One region of the Micromonospora sp. AB353 genome, then DNA from elsewhere that is predicted to be linked to it. Evidence: riboswitches for the same ligand, from Rfam matches in the RefSeq annotation. Region 1 holds a riboswitch; the other holds the start of a gene.
The links. A riboswitch is a leader RNA that binds a small molecule or an ion and turns the genes downstream of it on or off. The one in region 1 is predicted to bind S-adenosylmethionine.
Positions count from the first base shown of each region.

Region 2: another riboswitch for S-adenosylmethionine. It lies ahead of ACPCK6_RS12695 (aminotransferase class V-fold PLP-dependent enzyme); the one in region 1 lies ahead of thrC (threonine synthase).

Region 1 covers NZ_JBMVFV010000106.1:5,956-11,157, forward strand. The annotation lists gene ACPCK6_RS27050 (GNAT family N-acetyltransferase) at 1-289, opposite strand, end outside; gene thrC (threonine synthase) at 698-1,987, opposite strand; SAM riboswitch class I at 2,000-2,132, opposite strand; gene ACPCK6_RS27060 (DUF4232 domain-containing protein) at 2,236-2,913, shown strand; gene ACPCK6_RS27065 (DoxX family protein) at 2,968-3,414, opposite strand; gene ACPCK6_RS27070 (DUF2705 family protein) at 3,565-4,482, opposite strand; gene ACPCK6_RS27075 (alpha/beta fold hydrolase) at 4,482-5,202, opposite strand, start outside.
Region 2 covers NZ_JBMVFV010000022.1:61,054-66,255, reverse strand. The annotation lists gene ACPCK6_RS12715 (FAD-binding oxidoreductase) at 1-83, opposite strand, end outside; gene ACPCK6_RS12710 (DUF4031 domain-containing protein) at 117-449, shown strand; gene ACPCK6_RS12705 (HD domain-containing protein) at 375-1,010, opposite strand; gene ACPCK6_RS12700 (FUSC family protein) at 1,080-2,333, shown strand; gene ACPCK6_RS12695 (aminotransferase class V-fold PLP-dependent enzyme) at 2,480-3,742, opposite strand; SAM riboswitch class IV at 3,787-3,909, opposite strand; gene ACPCK6_RS12690 (PrsW family intramembrane metalloprotease) at 3,933-5,202, shown strand, end outside.

The sequences.
Region 1 (5,202 bases):
CCTGCCGCCGGTACGCCGGGTCGACAATCAGTTCGACGCTGGCGTTCTCGGTGTTGTCGATCGTGTGCAGGTAGAGCCGGAGCCACCCGACGGGCGTCCCGTCGAGGCGGGCCACCAGCCAGCGCGTGTCGATGCCGGGCATCGGGTGCCACAGCGGCGCCTCGAACCGCCGCCGGCAGGGGTCGGGCAGATCCGGCTCGTCGACGGCTCGTGCCGCGCACGCGATCCGGTACACCGCGTCGAGCGTCTGCCGGTCGGCGGGATCCAACGGCGTCACGGTGAGCGTCATGCCACCGAGGGTGCGCCGGACACAGCGAAGAGGCCAGCGGTTTTCCGCTGGCCTCTTCGGACGTTGGTCGGGAGGGACGTCCGCACAACGCCTCCGGCGTTGGGTCGCAAGAACTTGAAAAGTCTCCGGCGGATGCCCTCCCGCACGAAGCATCTTGCGCCGTCCGGTTCCTGCCGTCAAGTCCTTGAGGGCGGTTTTCTGGCACTCACCGCACATCACCGGTTACCCACCGGTCTCACCCGATCCCCCACCCGGGCGAGCCCCACCTCCCCCACTCGGCCTGCCTGCCCCGCCCGCTCCGCCCACGGCGGTGATCAAGGAGTTCGTGTCCTGAAACGGCACGTCCGGCGACACTTTCTCCTTGATCACCGCACAGGCGGCGGGGCAAGGGGCGGCGGGGCCGGGCGGTCAGGTCAGGAGGCCGGCGTCGCGGGCGGCTCGGAGGCTGGGCTTGATGCGATGGGTGGGACCGACCTGGGCGGCCACCGCGTCGAGCGTCTTCAGGCCCTCGCCGGTGTTGAACACCACCGTCTCGGCGGACGGGTCGAGCCGGCCCGACTCGACCAGCTTGCGCAGCACGGCGACCGTCACGCCACCGGCCGTCTCGGCGAACACCCCTGCGGTGCGGGCGAGCAGGCGGATGCCGGCGCGGATCTCGTCGTCGTCGGCGTAGTCCATCCAGCCGCCGGTACGGCGCACCGCCTCCAGCGCGTACAGCCCGGCGGCCGGGTCGCCGATGTTCAGCGACTTCGCGATGCCGGCCGGCTTGACCGGCGTGATCGTGTCGGTGTCGCCGTGCAGCGCGGTGGCGATCGGGTTGCAGCCGGCCGACTGCGCGCCGAACACCTTCCAGCCACCGGCCGGCGCCTCGACCAGCCCGATCTCGACCAGTTCGGTGAACGCCTTGTCGATCTTGGTGAGCAGCTCGCCGCTGGCCATCGGGATGACCACCTGGGCCGGGATCCGCCAGCCGAGCTGCTCGGCCACCTCGTAGCCGAGCGTCTTGGAGCCCTCGGCGTAGTAGGGCCGCACGTTCACGTTGACGAACGCGGTGTCCTCGAACTCGTCGGTCTCGACCAGTTCGCCGCAGAGCCGGTTCACGTCGTCGTACGAGCCGTCGATGGCGACCAGGTCGCCGCCGTAGACGGCGGTGGTGACGACCTTGCCCTGCTCCAGGTCGCCGGGGATGAAGACGACAGACGGCACGCCGGCCCGGGCCGCGTGCGCGGCGACGGAGTTGGCGAGGTTGCCGGTGGAGGCGCAGGCGTAGCGGGTGAAGCCGAGCGCCCTGGCGGCCGTGAGCGCCACCGAGACGACCCGGTCCTTGAACGAGTGGGTGGGGTTCGCGCTGTCGTCCTTGACCCACAGCGGCGCGGTGAGTCCCAGCTCGGCGGCGAGGTTCGGGGCGGCGACCAGCGGGGTCAGCCCCGGGTCGAGCGTGACCCGGGTGCCCGGGTCCTGGCCGGCGGGCAGCAGTGCCGCGTACCGCCAGATGTTCGCCGGACCGGCCTCGATCTGCTCCCGGCTGACGGTGGCGAGCGCGGCGGTGTCGTAGTCGACCTCCAGCGGCCCGAAGCACTCGTAACAGGCGTGCTGGGCGGCCAGGGGGTAGCGCGCCGAACAGGCGCGGCAGACCAGGGCGCGGGCCGGGCTGAGGGTGGTGTCGATACCGGTGGCGACGGGAAGCGTCGACGTCATGTCGAGGAGTTCCTCTCATCTTTCCCCGCATCGCCGGGTGCGGCGGGGACGGAATTGGCACCTGCCCGCTGTCGCTCGTCGTCGAGCGTGCGGGTGGTTGCCGGGGCGTCGTCGGGCCGTATCCCTCAGCCCCTCTGGATGAGGTATTCAGTTGTGCCGCCGAGTCTATGCGCTGCTCACGGCTGCGCCACCTCGGGTTCCCACGCTGTGGGCCGCCGGCCGGCGCAACGGAGTGGCATGATCGCCGGATGCGGAGACCGGCGCGCCTGATCGGCGCCCTCACCGGCGTAGCGCTGCTGACCGCCTGCGCCCCGGCGCAGGGGCCTGCCGACGGGCGGCTGCCCGACCCGCCGCTCACCGGTGTCGACCCACTGACCACGGTGCCGCCGCGACCGGGCGCCCCCACGGCCGAGCCGGCACCCGCCGCCACCTGCTCCCCCGAGGGCATCGCGATCACCGAGCTGGGCGTGAGCGCCGCGATGGGACTGCGGGCGATGGGCCTGGACCTGCTCAACTGCGGCGACCGGCCGTACGAGCTGCGCGGCTATCCGGCGGTCACGCTCCGGGACGCCGACGGCGACCCGATCGAGGTGCGGATCGTCCCGGGCGCCGAGCCGATCACCTCCGGCTTCGACCACCCGCCCACCCGGATCGTGCTCGCCCCCGGCGAGCGGGCCGGCGCGGCGTTGATCTGGCGGAACCTGGTCACCGACCCGACAGTGGTGGCGACGAACGGCACCGAACTCGACGTCGCGCCGGTGGCCGGCCGGCCGGCGTACCCGGTCGCCCTGGACGGGCCGATCGACCTCGGCAACACCGGCCGGCTGGGCGTCAGCGCGTGGAAGCGCCGGGAGCCCGGTCCGGCCGGCACGCCCACGCCGGCCGCCCCACCGCCGCCCACGACGCCGCCGGTCAATCCGCTGTAGCACCAGAACCCGGCACGGGAGCGCCCCGACCGGGATCTGGTTCGGCGCGGACGCTCAGACCGGGACCGAGGCCGGCGTGGCGGCGGGCTCAGCCGGGACGGCGTTGCGGCGGGCCAGCAGCGCGTCGAGCGCCCAGTTGCCCGGGCCGAGCACCGCGACCAGCAGGAACGACCAGCAGAAGAGCGCGGCCAGCTCGCCGCCGTTCTGCATCGGCATCAGGTGGTGCGGCTGGTGCACCACGAAGTACGCGTACGCCATCGAGCCGGAGGCGAGCAGCGCGGCCGGCCGGGTGAACAGGCCGACGAGCACCAGCGCGCCGCAGACGAGCTGGATCAGCGCCGCCCACCAGCCGGGCCAGGTGGCGAACGGGACGGCGCCACCGGTGGCCGGGTTGCCGCCGAAGACGCCGAATATCGAAGCGGCGCCGTGGCAGAGGAAGAGCAGGCCGGTGACGATGCGGAACAGGGACAGCACGGGGGCCTTCAGCTGTGCCGGGATCATGGGAAACCTCCTGGTACGGGTGGCGGACGCCGTCCAGGATGGCGGGACTATCGATTGATGTTAATCGATATCTTTGCAGGCGGGACAATCTCGTGGGAACGCTCCCATGATATGGGCCCGGCCGCCCCGCGGCGACCCCGTACGGTCACCTCAGCTCGTGACGTCCTTGCGGGTGAAGCGCCAGAAGGCCAGACCCCAGAACAGCGTGGCGTAGACGACCGCCGAGAACGCACCCTTCACCACGTCGTCTGTCTGCATCGGCGTGGACAGCAACCCCAGCCACGCGCTGCTGTAGTGGGTCGGCAGCAGGTTACGCAGCCCGCCCAGCGCGGTGATCTGGTCCAGGATGCTGGACAGGATCCACAGCAGCACCGCCCCGCCGACCGCACCTAGCGCGGCGTCGGTGGTCACCGACAGCAGGAACGCCAGCCCGGCCACCACCAGCAGCACGACCGCGAGATAGCCGAGCACGCCGAGCAGCCGCAGCAACCCGTCGGCCGGCGCCAGCTCGGCCGAGACCTGGCTGCTCAGCGGCTTCCAGCCGTACCGCAGCGTGCCGGCGAGCAGCGCGGTGCCGGCGAGCAACAGCAGAGCCAGCCCGGAGTACGCGAGCGCGACCACCAGCTTCACCGCGAGCAGCCGGGCCCGGGGCACCGGCACCGCCAGCAGGTAGCGCAGGCTGCCCCAGCTCGCCTCGCTCGCCACCGTGTCGCCGCAGAACAGCGCCACCACCACGACCAGCAGGAACGACGCGGACACCAGGATCGAGAACAGGGTGAAGTTGAGCCCGCCCGAGGTGGCCAGGTCGGCCAGGCTGGAGAACTCGCCCCGCCCGCCGCCGTCGTCGTCGCCGGCGTCGAACTGGAACGCCACCAGGATGATCAGCGGCAGCAGCACCATGAACCCCAGCGCGAGCTGGGTACGCCGGCGCGACGCCTGCCGCCGGAACTCCGCGGCGAACGGGAGCGTGGCCGAGGGCCGGTAACCGGCAGCCGCACCGCCCGCGCCCGGCGCCGGCGTACCGGACGTGCCGCCGCCAGGCGACGATGCCACAGACGAACCCGCCATCACCGGTCCCCGCTTCCCCGAGAGTTCTCGCCCACCAGGGCGAGGAACGCGTCCTCCAGGCGGCGCCGGGGCACCACCCGGTCCACCCCGATACCGGCGCGGACCAGTTCGGCCACCACCTCGCTGCGGGCGGTGCCGTTGGTGTCGACCACCAGCCCGCCCTCGGTGTCGGGCAGCACCCGCACGCCGTCGAGCCGGTCGAGCACCGTCCGCGCCGCGTCCGGGTCGCTCACCTCGAACAGCACGCTCGGCGACTCGCCGACGATCTCCTCCACCGGGCCGGACGCCACGATCCGCCCCTTGTTCACCACCACCGCGTGCGTACAGGTCTGCTCCACCTCGGCCAGCAGGTGGCTGGAGACCAGCACCGCCCGGCCGTCGGTGGCGTACCGCTGGAGCACCCGGCGCATCTCGGCGATCTGCGGCGGGTCCAGCCCGTCCGTCGGCTCGTCCAGCACCAGCAACTCGGGCAGGCCGAGCATGGCCTGGGCGATGGCCAGCCGCTGCCGCATGCCGTGGCTGTACTTCTTCGTCCGCCGGTGCACCGAGTCGCCCAGGCCGGCGATCTCCAGCGCCTCGTCGAAGTGCGCGTCCTCCCACGGCCGGCCGGTGGCCCGCCAGTACGCCTTGAGGTTGTCCAGGCCGGACAGGTGCGGCAGGAAGCCCGGCCCCTCGACCAGCGCGCCGATCCGGGACAGCACCGGCGAGCCCGGCACCAGC
Region 2 (5,202 bases), on a different contig from region 1:
CCGGACAGCAGGTCCGGGTCGGTCAGCACGGCGGCGTCACCGAGCGCGGCCCGCAGGTCGTCGAGGAGGGGATGGGCGGCCATGCCGGGAAGGCTACCGGCGTACCGTCTGTTGCCGTGCTCTACCTGGACCCGCCCGCCGTGCCCTGGCGCGGCCGGCTCTGGTCGCACCTGATCAGCGACGTCTCCTACGCCGAGCTGCACGCGTTCGCCGAGATGCTCGGCGCGCCCCGGCGCGGCTTCGACCGCGACCACTACGACGTGCCCGCCGAGCGGTTCCGGACCGCGGTCTGGCTGGGCGCCACCGTCGTGCCGTCGCGGGAGATCGTCCGCCTGCTGCGGGACGCCGGGCTGCGCCGCCCGAAGCACCGCGTGTCAGGTGAGCGCGGCCAGCTCCCGGGACAGGTTGGCCCGGGCCCGGTCCTCCCAGCGGGCGTGCGGCTCGGGTAGGCGGTACAGCGCCGGCAGGTCGAGCAGGTGCCGCAGCACCGCCGCCCGGCCGGTGCGGAAGTCCGGATCGGGCACGTGCGCGTACTCGGCGCGGATCGCCGCGGCATACCTGTCGTAGCGCTCCGGCGGGGCGGCGAGCACCGCCAGGTCCGCGTCGCACAGCAGCGCGCCGTCCGGATCGTCCGGCCCGGCCGCGTGGCCGGCGGTGAGCAGCACCAGGCGGCGTACCCCGGTCACCGTCGCGGCCGGGAGCCCGGCGGCGGCCAGCAGCTCGACGGCCAGGTCGGCGCTGGCCCGCTCGTTGGCGTCGCCCGCCGCGCGCGGGTCGTAGACCGCGTCGTGGCACCACGCCGCCAGCCGGACCAGGTCCGCGTCGCGGGCCAGACCGGCGTACGTGTCGACCACGTCGAGCACCGCCCGCAGGTGCGCCTCGTCGTGGTAGCGCCGGTGCGGCTCCCGCCAGCCCGCCAGCAGCCGGGCACCGGCCCGGTCGGCAGCCGCCGGATCGGTCGCGCCCGCCGCCCGTGCCGCGTCCCGCCAGCGTGCCGTCAGGTCGTCCATCGGGTGCAGTCTGCCCCACTCCGGTCCGGTCGGAGGGATTCAGCCGGTGCGGTACGGGTAGTACCGGCCATGGCCCGGGACGGACGACTGCAGTTCCTGCGTCGTGGCAAGCTGCGCGAAGGGCTGGCGGACCGGGACGGGCAGCGGATCGCCTCCGCGATGGAGGAGTTGCGGCACCGGGGCAAGGCGACGCTGCACGACCGGCTGCACCGGGTCCGTACCGCGTTCGGTCTCGCCGTGCAGGCCGGCCTCGCCGCCGGCCTGGCGTACCTGGTCTCACACCGGCTGCTGAAGAACCCGCAGCCGGTCTTCGCCCCGATCTCCGCCGTCGGCACGCTCGCCGCCTCGGTCGGGCAGCGGTTCAGGCGTACGGTCGAACTGATCGCCGGGGTGGCGGTCGGCGTGCTCGTCGGCGACGCGCTGATCTACTTCGTCGGCACCGGCGCGTGGCAGCTCGCGCTCGTGGTGACCTCGGCGATCCTGCTGAGCATCTTCGCCGGGGCGAGCGTCGCCATCGTGATCCAGGCCGCGGCCACCGCGGTGCTGATCGTGACGCTCAGCCCGTCCACCGAGAACCTGGAGTTCCCCCGCTTCATCGACGCGTTACTCGGCGGCGGCATCGCGCTGCTGGTCACCGCCATCCTGTTGCCGCTCAACCCGCTTCGGGTGATCAACCGGGCCGCCCGGCCCGCGCTGGACCTCCTCGCCGACCAGCTCGACGCCTGCGCCGAGGCGGTGCGCAGCCGGGACCGGGACGCGGCCCAGCAGGCGCTGTTCCGGCTGCGGGAGAACAAGGAGGAACTGGCCGCGCTCTCCGAGGCGATCGAAGGCGCGAAGGAGACCAGCACGCTGTCCCCGGCCCGCTGGCACCGGCGCAGCGAGCTGACCCACTACGCGGAGGCGGCCGACCCGATCGACCGGGCCATGCGCAACACCGGCACGCTGATCCGCCGCGCGGTCACCATGATCGAGGACGACGAACCGGCCCCCGAGCCGATGCCGGACGCGATCGGTCACCTGGCCGAGTCGGTGCGCCTGCTCCGCCAGGAGTTCGCCGCCGGGCAGGAGCCGCAGGAGGCCCGGGAACGGTCGCTGCGCGCGGTGAGCGAGGCCGGCCGGGCGTACGCCGAGGGGGTCGGCTTCTCCGGCAGCGTGGTGATCGCCCAGGTGCGTACCACGGCGAGCGATCTGATGGTGGCCTCCGGGATCGAGCAGGAGGAGGCGAACCGGCTGGTCCGGCAGGCGTTCGGCGAGAACCGCCAGGGCGAACCCGCAGCCCGGAACCCCGCCGCCCACCCACCCACAGCCCCACCCGTCGGCTGACCCCCGCCCGCCCTCCCACCCTCGCCCGGCTACCCGTCCGGCGTCGATCATGAGGTTGGCTGCCGGGAAAGCGTTTTCCGGGCCGGTCAACTTCATGATCGACCGAGGTGGGGGGTGGGTGGGTGCGGGTGCGGAGGGGGAGAGGGCTAGGGGAGGTGGGTCAGGGCCGTCAGGAGGGTGTCTACCTCGCTCGGTGTGGTGCCCAGGCCCAGGCTGGCGCGTAGGGCTGTCGGGGGCAGGTCGGTGCGGCCGGTACGGGCGGCGGCCTCGGCCAGCAGGCGCCGGGTCAGCGGGTGGGCGCAGAACAGCCCGTCGCGTACCCCGATCCGGTGCCGGCTCGCCAGGTGGGCGGCCACCTCGGCGGAGTCCCGCCCGGCGACCACGAAGCTGACGATGCCCACCCGGGGCGCTTCGGGGGAGAACATGCGCAGCTCCACCACGTCCGGCAGCGCGGCCAGGCCGGTACGCAGTCGCGCCAGCAGCGCCTGTTCCCGGGCGTGCAGCGCGTCCCGGTCGGCCGCGCCGAGCGCCTCGCAGACCGCGGCGAGTGCCACCGCGCCGAGCAGGTTCGGGGTGCCGGCCTCGTGCCGGGCCGGGCCGGTCGTCCAGCGCACCTCGTGCGTCGCCGCGCCGACGTGGCTGGTGGCGCCGCCTCCGGCCAGGTACGGCGGGGCCGCGTCCAGCCAGTCCGCCCGCCCGGCGAGCACGCCCGCGCCGAACGGGGCGTACAGCTTGTGCCCGGACACTGCCACGTAGTCCACGTCCAGCGCGGTCAGGTCGACCGGGGCGTGCGGGGCGAGCTGCGCGGCGTCGACCAGGATGCGGGCGCCGTGCCGGTGCGCCACCCGGGCCAGTTCGGCGACCGGCCAGCACTCGCCGGTGACGTTGCCGGCGCCGGTGACCGCTACCAACACCGGCAGGCCGGGCCGGGCGTCGCGGGCCAGTTCGCCGAGCGCCGCCGCGAGGGACCGGACTGCGCCGGCCGGACTGTCCGGCACCGGAAGCCGTACCGAGCCGCGCGGCCAGGGCAGCAGGTTGGCGTGGTGCTCGCCGCCGAACGTGATCACGGTGGTGCCGGCGGGCAGCGCCCGGGCCAGCAGGTTCAGCGCGTCGGTGGTGTTCCGGGTGAAGATCACGTGGTCGCCGGGGCGGGCGCCGAGGAAGTCGCCTACCGTCTGCCGGGCCCGCTCGTAGGCCAGCGTGCAGCGCCGCGACAGCGCGCCGGCGCCCCGGTGCACACTCGCGTACCAGGGAAGAAGCCCGGCCACCGCGTCGGCCGCGGCCCGCGCGCACGGCGCGCTGGCGGCGTGGTCCAGGTTGATCTCCCCGGGTACGCCGAGCACGCCGAGCGGGTCGGGCCGGGCCGGCGCGGGCAGCACGGGCAGCGAGGGTACGAGGGTGACGGTCATGCCGGAGCCTCCGGGTCACAGGGACCCCAGGCGTGCCGGGACGGGGTCCGCGCTTGCCCGGCACGCGGAGCGGCACCGGGCCCGGTCATCACCCGGGGCACCCCACCGCGAACCTCGACGAGGGTTGCCGGCCAGCAAGCCGGGGCTTGACGCTGGCGCTCGTGACCTGTTCGGGAGCATAGCCGTGACGATGCGACCGGACCAGTGGGTCGCGGGTGACTACGCTGACCGCATGGCCGACACCCCGCCCGGCGCAGTACCGCCGCCACCGCACGCGCCCGCCGCCCCGCCCGCGGGTGCGCCGACGCCCGGGATGCCGTCGCGCCGGTTCGGCTGGCGACGGGCGTCGGTGCTGGCCGGGGTGGTGCTGCTGATCGCGGCCGGCGCGCTCTACATGGTCTACCAGCTGAGTGAGAGCCTGGGCGCGGAGGCACTCCTGGTGGGTGCCGTCGCGGCGGTCCTGCCGGTGCCGGTGCTGGTCGCCTGCCTCCTGTGGCTCGACCGCTACGAGCCCGAGCCGCTGCCCTACCTGGTCTTCTGCTTCGCCTGGGGTGCCTTCGTCTCCACCGCCATCTCGCTGAAGGTCAACCAGACCGGCGCGCAGATCTTCGACGACCTGGGGCTGCCCGCCGCGCTCACCGCGGTGCTCGTCGCCCCGTTCATCGAGGAGCTGACCAAGGCGGCCGGCCCGCTCCTGCTGCTGATCTTCCGGCGCCGCGAGTTCTCCGGGATCACCGACGGCCTGGTCTACTGCGGGCTCTCCGCGGTCGGCTTCGCCATGGTGGAGAACATCCTCTACCTGGGCGGGTACGGCTACCGCACCGGCGTGGAGCAGTACGGCCCGGCCACCGGCACGCAGCTGGTGATCGCGCTGTTCATCGGCCGGATCCTGCTGTTCGGCTTCGCCCACCCGCTGTTCACCTCGATGACCGGCGTCGGGCTCGGTATCGCGGCGCGTACCGCCGACCGGCGGGTACGGGTGCTCGCGCCGCTCGCCGGGCTGCTCGTGGCGATGATCCTGCACGGCACCTGGAACCTGCTGCCGACGCTCGCCCAGGCCATCGGGCAGCCGGTGATCGCGCTCTACGGCTTCATCGGCCTGATGATGCCGATCTTCTTCGCGATGGTGGGGCTGGCGATCTGGCTGCGCGCCTGGGAGGGCCGGCTCACCGAGCGCACGTTGCCTGACTACGTCCGCGCGGGCTGGCTCACCCCGCCCGAGGTGGCGGCGCTGGGGAGCCTGGGCCGGCGGCACGCGGCGCGTACCTGGGCCCGGCGGGTCGCCGGTGAGGGCGGGGTACGCGCGATGCGCGGCTACCAGTTCGCCGCGACCCGGCTGGCGCTGCTGCGTGACGGGATGCGCCGGGGACTCGATCACAAGCCGGCCGAGCGGGAGCGGACGGCGCGGGAGGAACGGGAGTTGCTGGACGCGATCACCGCGTACCGGTCGTTCTTCGTCG